One region of the Trichococcus sp. genome, then DNA from elsewhere that is predicted to be linked to it. Evidence: predicted binding sites of a transcription regulator. Region 1 holds the regulator's gene; the other holds the start of a gene.

Region 1 (4,309 bases):
AAAATTTTATGAGCGCATCCCAAACAGTTCAAACGCTGCCTTGCTCACCGACAGTACAGCGGACGCCATGCAGGATGTCAGCGCCAGCAACCTTGTGCTCTTCGAATGTCCGTTGAAGATGGACCTGTTGGCGAATCTACTGAAGAACAATCAATTCGAAAACGTGTATGTCGTTTCTCATGAATCGAATAGTGTTTACGCAGATGGGGTCCCTCCTAAAGACCAGTTTGCAAGATTTTATCAGTATATCCGTTCCCATAAGGATATCGATGTGAGAAACCGGTTAGATGCCTTGGCAGAATACTTAAAAATCAAAAAAAATATTGCCATTTTTATGATTCAAGTGTTTTTGGAGGCGGGATTTGTTACAATAGACAATGGTTTCATCAATGAGGTCAAGAATCCTGTCAAAAGGGCATTGGATGATACGCAAGTATTCAAAGATCGCCTGCAGAAAATGGAAGCTGAGAAACTATTCATCTACAGTCCGTTTTCGCAATTGACGAAATGGTTGAATGAACAGATGCTGGTACAATAATTAGGAGGAACATAAAATGGATTTGAAACAATATATTGCTGACGTAAAAGATTTTCCGGAGCAAGGCATCATATTCCGCGATATTTCGCCTTTGATGGCAAACGGCGAAGCCTACCGCTATGCAATCAAAGAAATCGTGAAATATGCCCAAGACCTCAATGTCGATAAAGTAGTCGGACCCGAAGCACGAGGCTTTATGGTTGGTTGCCCGGTCGCTGTAGAATTAGGCTGCGGCTTCGCAATGGCCCGCAAAAAAGGCAAGTTGCCACGAGAAACGGTTGAAGTTTCTTACGGATTGGAATACGGAAAAGCGACGCTGCAATTGCATCAAGATGCCATTCTGCCTGGCGACAAAGTGCTGGTTTGTGATGATTTGTTGGCTACCGGCGGTACTACAGCCGCGACCATTGAATTGGTTGAAAAATTAGGCGGAGAAGTCGTCGGTTTGGCATTCCTGATCGAGTTGTTGGATCTGAAGGGTCGAGACCTGATCCAAGGGTATGACATCTTCACGCTGATGGAATACTAAAAAAACAGCATAAGAATGGACACGCAAAAAGGCTGCCGATCGGCAGCCTTTTTGTGTCAGTCGGAGAACTGTTCTTTAAATGATGTGATTCCTGTACAAACCGACTACTTTCCCCAAAATGAGGACAGAATCCAGGATTATCGGCTCCATGCTTGCATTCTCTGGTTGCAGCCGATAATAGTTGTTCTCTTTATAGAATCGTTTGCAGGTCGCTTCATCGTCGTCCGTCATGGCTATGACGATATCGCCGTTTTCAGCCGTGGCTTGTTTTCTGATGATGACTGAATCGCCATCGAATATACCGGCATCAATCATGCTATCTCCGCGGATTTTCAGCATGAACAAAGAACCGGAATTGGATTTCAGATCCGGGGGAACAGGGAAATAATCAGTCGCCTCTTCCACGGCAAGTATGGGCGCACCGGCTGTGACGGTACCCAACAACGGCATTTTATCCGACATGATCCCCAACTTGTCCAGACCCGCTTGAGTCAGTTCAATCGCACGGGGTTTTGTTGGGTCGCGCTGAATAAAGCCATTTTTTTCAAGACGCGACAGATGGCCATGCACCGTGGATGTGGAGGATAATTTTACCGCATTTCCGATTTCTCTTACGGTCGGGGGATAGCCTTTTTCTTGGACTTCTTCATAAATGTATTGGAGCACTTCAATTTGGCGTGAATCTTTATTTTTAACCATGAGATCATCATCTCCGTAATCTTATATTTATACGTTTAGGATACCACTAATCATCCGAAATATCAAACAGATGTTCGTATATTCTCGGGATGAAGCAAGAATTTGCACAGATTTGTCCCAAAACCGGATATGGTTGAAGCGTTCTCGAAAAATTGCTAAATTTATCGGTGATTGCTATTTCTTTTTCTCATAATCTTTAGTACAATTAATGAATGAATGCTTTGGAAAGGGGGATGAATACGTGTCAACAACAGCATGGGTAATGATGGTCATTTTAGGAATAGTAGCAGGCGCGGTTGGCGGATTTTTCCTTGCAAGACGTTATATGGTAAAATATTTTGAAGAAAATCCACCGATCAATGAAGAAATGTTGCGTTCTATGATGATGCAGATGGGTCAAAAACCATCCGAGAGAAAAGTTAAACAAATCATGGCTTCTATGAAAGCACAATCAACAAAGAAAAAGAAGTAGATTAATGAAATAATATACAAAATGTGGATCTCTACGGTTCCACATTTTTATTTTGTCTTTATACAAGTAAGAAGGGGGTAATATACGTGAGTATTTTCAAAAAATTAAGTTGGTTTTTCCGCCAGGAATGGAAAGCCTATTTTGTTGGCGTCTTTTTCCTGATCATTGTCGCAATCCTGCAAGTCGTGTCGCCGCGCGTTGTTGGAATCATCATCGATGAAATTGCGTTGGGAACCTTAACCATGGCGTCTTTGTGGAAGTGGTCGGCGATCATCTTGATTGCGGGCGTCCTGCAGTACCTCTTCCGTTATATATGGCGGATGAAGATTTGGGGAACCTCGGCAGAATTGGAAAAAATACTTCGTTCACGATTGTTCAAGCATTTCACAGAAATGGATGCGGTCTTCTTCCAAAAGTACCGGACCGGTGATCTGATGGCGCATGCGACGAATGACTTGAATGCGATCCGCATGGTCGCTGGTGCAGGCATATTGACACTGGCGGATTCGATTTCTTCAGGCGGAATCACGCTCTTCACGATGTTTTTCTTGATCGACTGGCGTCTGACGCTTATCGCCATGATCCCGTTGCCGGCTTTGACGTTGGTGTCGAGAATCCTCGGACAAAAGATGCACAAACGTTTCCGTAAGGCGCAAGCGGCTTTCTCGAACCTGAATGACAAAACGCAAGAGAGCGTATCCGGCGTCAAAGTAATCAAAACTTTCGGCGAAGAAGAAGAGGACATCCATGATTTCGAAGCGATGACGAAGGATGTCGTCGCGAAAAATAAGGCTGTCTACAAGGTCGATGCTTTATTCGATCCTGCAATCCAACTTATCCTGGGACTTTCTTTTGCGTTGACGATCATCTTTGGTGGACGATTTGTAGTGGAAGGCAGCATCAGCATCGGTCAATTGGTCTCGTTCATCAGTTATATCGGAATGATGGCATGGCCGATGTTAGCGGTTGGCAGATTATTCAATGTGTTGGAACGGGGAAGTGCAAGTTACAGCAGGATCGATGAGCTTCTGAAGGAGAAATCGACGATCCAGGAGCAAAAGAATGCCGTCCGGACTCCGGTTACAGGCGATCTGGATTTTCAGGTATCTTCTTTCAGTTACCCGAACAGCGAAGAAATCAGCCTGCAGGATGTCGGCTTCCATTTGGAAAAGGGCCAGACGTTGGGTATCGTAGGCAGAACCGGAGCAGGAAAAAGTACGATTTTTCGTTTGTTGTTGCGTGAGTATGATCAATATGCAGGCAGCATCAATTACAACGGGATTGATATCCGTGACTATTCATTGGACGCGTTATTGAGCGGAATCGGCTACGTTCCCCAAGACAACTTCTTGTTCTCTTCAGACGTCAGGGAAAATATCCGTTTTGCCGACCCATCCATCAGCCAGCAAAAAGTTGAAGAGGCTGCGCGATTGACTGCCATTCATCAGGATATTCTGGGCTTTCCCGGTGGCTATGATACGTTGGTCGGGGAAAGGGGCGTTTCCTTATCTGGTGGCCAAAAACAGCGGATAGCGATTGCGCGGGCTTTGGTGACTGAACCGGAGCTGCTCATCCTGGATGATTCCTTATCCGCGGTGGATGCGAAGACAGAAGAAGCGATCTTGACGGGCCTTAAGGAAAAGCGAGCGAATCAGACAACAATCATCGCAGCCCATCGGATCAGCAGCGTAATGCATGCGAATGAGATTATTGTCCTGGATGAAGGGCGCATTGTCGAACGCGGAACCCATCATGAGTTGATGGAAGAGAATGGATGGTACCGCAGGATGTACGAAAAACAACAACTCGAAACCAAATTAGAAGGGAAGGATGAAGCATGAGTGGATCAGCATGGTCTAAGACAATCCCATTAAAAGAGCAACTTCGGGTAACGAAAAGAATTTTCCGATTTGCCCATCCTTTCCGCTATCAATTTTTGACCGCATTGCTTTTCAGTATCGCATTATCACTAGTGAATGTGGTGGCCCCGCGCATCATCCAAATTTATATGGATGATTATCTGGCTGCGGGCAATGTCACGACCAACATCAGCGTATTTTTCGCGATGGCC
Region 2 (4,309 bases), on a different contig from region 1:
TTCCAATTTTTCGTTCTGAAGGGCGGTGATATCCGTATTGGATAACCGGTACAACTGCAAGGACACGATGGCTTCCGCCTGCGGTTCCGAAAAAGCATACTGCTTCATCAGATTCTGCTTTGAGTCCTTTTTATCTTTGCTGTCACGGATCAGTTGGATGACTTCATCAAGAATCGAGATGACTCTGATCAATGCATCCACGATATGTAGGCGCGTCTCCGCTTTCTTCAGGCTGTACTTCGTCCGGCGGGTAATGACGACTTTTTGGTGTCGGATATAAGCCTTCAGAATTTGGTGCAAGCCGACCTGCATCGGACGGCGTTCATCGATTGCGACCATATTGAAGTTATAGTTCACTTGCAGATCCGTATTTTTGAGCAGATAGTTGAGGATCCCTTCCGCGTTTGCTTCTTTTTTAAGTTCGACGACGATCTGCAGCCCGCTCCGGTCTGATTCGTCCCGCACTTCAGCGATCCCTTCGATTTTGCGGTTGATGCGTATTTCATCCATCCGCTTCACTAGCGTCGCTTTGTTGACATCATAAGGGATTTCCGAAATGACGATCTGCTGTTTACCGCCACGGATGTTCTCGATTGTAGTACGCGAGCGTACTACAACTTTGCCTTTGCCGGTTCTGTAGGCATCCTTCAAGCCATCCAAACCCTGGATGATCGCACCAGTAGGGAAATCGGGCCCTTTTACATATTTCATGAGCGCTTTGAGCTCAGCGTCTGGGTGATCAATCAGATGCAAGGTTGCATCGATGACCTCGCCTAGATTATGCGGCGGAATATCGGTCGCGTAGCCGGCTGAAATGCCGGTGGCGCCATTCACCAAAAGGTTCGGATATCGAGCCGGAAGCACAGTCGGCTCCTGATCGGTATCGTCGAAGTTGAGCACAAAGTCTACTGTTTCCTTGTCGATGTCGCGCAACAGTTCTGCCGATATTTTCGAAAGTCTGGCTTCGGTGTACCGCATCGCAGCAGCAGAGTCTCCATCCATGCTCCCGTTGTTTCCGTGCATTTCGACCAATACTTCACGCATTTTCCAGTCTTGGCTTAATCGGACCATCGCTTCATAGACACTGGAATCCCCATGCGGGTGATAATTACCGATTACATTCCCGACTGTTTTTGCCGACTTGCGGAAGCCTTTGTCCGAAGTGTTTCCAGCAACATCCATCGCGAACAGGATCCGTCTCTGAACAGGTTTCAGCCCATCGCGGATATCCGGCAAAGCACGATCCTGGATGATGTATTTCGAGTATCTCCCGAAGCGGTCCCCCATTACGTTTTCAAGCATCAGCTCTTTTATCTCCAGATTGTCCACTATAGTTCACCACTTTCAAAATCTAACGAAATTTGTTCCATATCATCGGAAATCTGTTGGTCCGAAGTTTCCTTCTTCACTTTCTCCTCCAGATGAGTCTGCCCGTTATCGGAAATCGGGGCCATGTCTTGCTCCAGGATGCTCTTATCATCAGCCATCGAAAATTCGACGTGCTTCTCGATCCATTTTCTTCGCGGTTCAACTTTATTGCCCATCAGCGTCGTCACCCGGCGCTCTGCTTGAGCTTTGTCATCGATGAGCACCCGGATCAACGTTCTGGTTTCAGGATCCATTGTGGTATCCCACAACTGATCTGCGTTCATTTCCCCAAGTCCTTTATAACGCTGCAAAATATAGCCTTTACCGATGATGTCGATTTTTTCCTGCAGTTCCTTTTCGGTCCATGCGTACTCGATTTTTTCATTTTTGCCGAAGCCCTTGGATACTTTGTAGAGAGGCGGTTGCGCCAAATAGATTTTCCCTGCTTCCAGCAAAGGCTTCATATAGCGATAAAAGAAAGTCAGCAACAGGATCTGGATATGCGCACCATCCGTGTCCGCATCTGTCATGATGATGATTTTGTCATAATTGCAATCCTCGATTTCGAAATCCGCACCAACACCTGCACCGACCGTGTAGATAATCGTGTTGATCTCCTCGTTTTTAAGGATATCCTGCATGCTCGCGCGTTCCGTGTTGATGACTTTTCCGCGCAATGGGAGTATCGCCTGAAACTTGCGGTCGCGGCCTTGTTTTGCGGATCCGCCGGCGGAGTCCCCCTCGACCAGATACAATTCATTCTTTTTCGGGTTTTTACTCTGCGCAGGCGTCAACTTGCCAGACAACAGTGATTCATTTTTTTGCCGTTTTTTTCCGTTGCGCGTTTCCTCACGGGCTTTGCGCGCCGCATTCCGGGCTTCTCTGGCTTTCAGGGATTTTCTGGCAAGCATTTGGGCGGTTTCGCCATTTTCGATCAGATAGATGCTCAGTTTTTCGCTGATCAGTCCATCCACGGCTGCCCTCGCTTGCGGTGTGCCCAGTTTTTCTTTCGTCTGGCCTTCGAATTGGAGCAGGTTCTCCGGTACGCGCAGGGACAATACCGCCGAGAGGCCTTCACGCACATCGCTGCCCTCGAGATTTTTTTCCTTCTCTTTGATCAGGTTCATCTTACGGGCGTATTCATTGAAGGCTTTTGTGATAGCTGTCTTGGCGCCGGTTTCGTGTGTGCCGCCATCCTTGGTCCGGACGTTGTTGACGAACGAAAGGATCGTCTCCGAATAGCCGTCGTTGTACTGAAAGGAGAACTCGATTTCGATTCCATCGGCTTCCCCGCTGAAATACACCACATCGTGCAATGTGTCCTTTTCTTCATTTAGGTAAGCAACGAATTCCTTGATTCCTTCCTCAAAGAAAAAAGTATCGCTTTGTCCAGTGCGCTCATCTTTCAGCGTGATGGTTAAGCCTTTCAACAAAAAGGCTGACTCGCGGAACCGTTCCGCCAGAACATCGTATGACAGTTGCGCAGTTCCAAAAATTTCCTTGTCCGGTAAAAAATGAATCAAAGAACCGGATCCTTTAACGGCACTTTTGGCTTTGCTCAATTTGCTGGCGGGTTTTCCGCCATCCTTGAATTTCATTGTATAGACTGTGCTTTCGCGGATGACCGACACTTCCAGCCACTTGGACAAGGCATTCACGACGCTTGCGCCTACCCCGTGCAGGCCGCCTGACGTTTTGTATCCGCCTTGACCGAACTTACCGCCAGCATGGAGCACGGTGAAAATGACTTGGATGGTGGGAACCCCTGAAGCATGCAAACCAGTCGGCATGCCACGGCCGTTATCCTTCACGCTGATGCTTTGGTCTTCATGGATTGTGATCTCAATCTGATCGGCAAAGCCCGATAAGGCTTCGTCGACCGCATTGTCGACTATTTCATATACTAAATGATGCAACCCGCGCGCATCAGTCGAACCGATATACATCCCGGGACGTTTCCTGACTGCTTCAAGGCCTTCCAACACTTGAATGGAGTCATCATTGTATTTATTCTCTTTATTTTGTGCCATAAAAAAACTCCTTCATATCTGTTCTGAACCGAACATCTATTCTATCATACTGTATAACTTTCACTTTGAAAAGTATAAAAAATGAGGCGGAATTCTGCCTCCTATAGGAAAAATGCGGATTAAATGGTAAAATGAACTGGAATTGTTTTATATTGGAGTATCAACTTAGGAGTGAAGTGAGAATGACAGCAATCGTCATCGTCCTGGCCTATCTTTTGGGATCCATCCCTTCAGGCATTTGGATCGGAAAATATTTTTATCATACAGACATTCGCAAATACGGTAGTGGGAACAGCGGGACAACGAATACTTTCCGCGTGTTAGGAAAAAAAGCCGGGATTATCGTCCTGATCATGGACATGCTGAAAGGCTCCCTTGCAACCCTATTGCCGATTTGGCTGGGAGTCGCTATCCACCCCTTGTTGGCCGGGGTTGTTGCAGCATTAGGGCATACTTATCCCCTATTCGCAGGATTCAAGGGCGGCAAGGCCGTTGCCACAAGCGCAGGTATCCTCTTGGCCTACAACCCGCTTTTTTTCGGGGAAGCCATTGTCGCTTTCATCATCTACTTGTACTTTTCCAGAATGGTCAGTTTATCCAGCATCCTGGCCTGCTTTACAGCGGTCGCACTTTCCTTCTTCTTTAAGGATTGGCCGTTGACGTTCGTCACGATCCTTTTGACGATTTTCATCATCTATCGCCATCGATCCAATATTTACCGGATCAGAAACGGCACGGAAAGCAAAGTGCCTTTCGGCTACAAATCAAAGAGTGCTCAAGAAAAATAACAGAATAAAGCGGGGCCGTAAATCGTTGCTGATTTACGGCCCCGCTTTTCTTACTACCAAAGGTGCACATGCGCTTTTTGGTTTACCTGATCAACAGCAATCTAGAAGAACGCAATCCGATGG

What was found. The regulator LexA, encoded in region 1, represses DNA repair genes until DNA is damaged. The targets are predictions, from matches to a motif close to CNAACANNTGTTNG.
Region 2: a site for LexA is predicted at 3,428-3,441, ahead of parE (DNA topoisomerase IV subunit B). Genes of this name have one in related genera too.

Annotation. Positions count from the first base shown of each region.
Region 1 is NZ_JBSQPW010000036.1:9,207-13,515, reverse strand. It holds gene recJ (single-stranded-DNA-specific exonuclease RecJ) at 1-538, shown strand, start outside; gene ACTCCX_RS10330 (adenine phosphoribosyltransferase) at 555-1,067, shown strand; gene lexA (transcriptional repressor LexA) at 1,143-1,766, opposite strand; gene ACTCCX_RS10320 (YneF family protein) at 2,008-2,238, shown strand; gene ACTCCX_RS10315 (ABC transporter ATP-binding protein) at 2,325-4,079, shown strand; gene ACTCCX_RS10310 (ABC transporter ATP-binding protein) at 4,076-4,309, shown strand, end outside.
Region 2 is NZ_JBSQPW010000009.1:40,942-45,250, forward strand. It holds gene parC (DNA topoisomerase IV subunit A) at 1-1,302, opposite strand, end outside; gene parE (DNA topoisomerase IV subunit B) at 1,329-3,398, opposite strand; gene plsY (glycerol-3-phosphate 1-O-acyltransferase PlsY) at 3,581-4,186, shown strand; gene ACTCCX_RS03830 (aldose 1-epimerase family protein) at 4,288-4,309, opposite strand, start outside.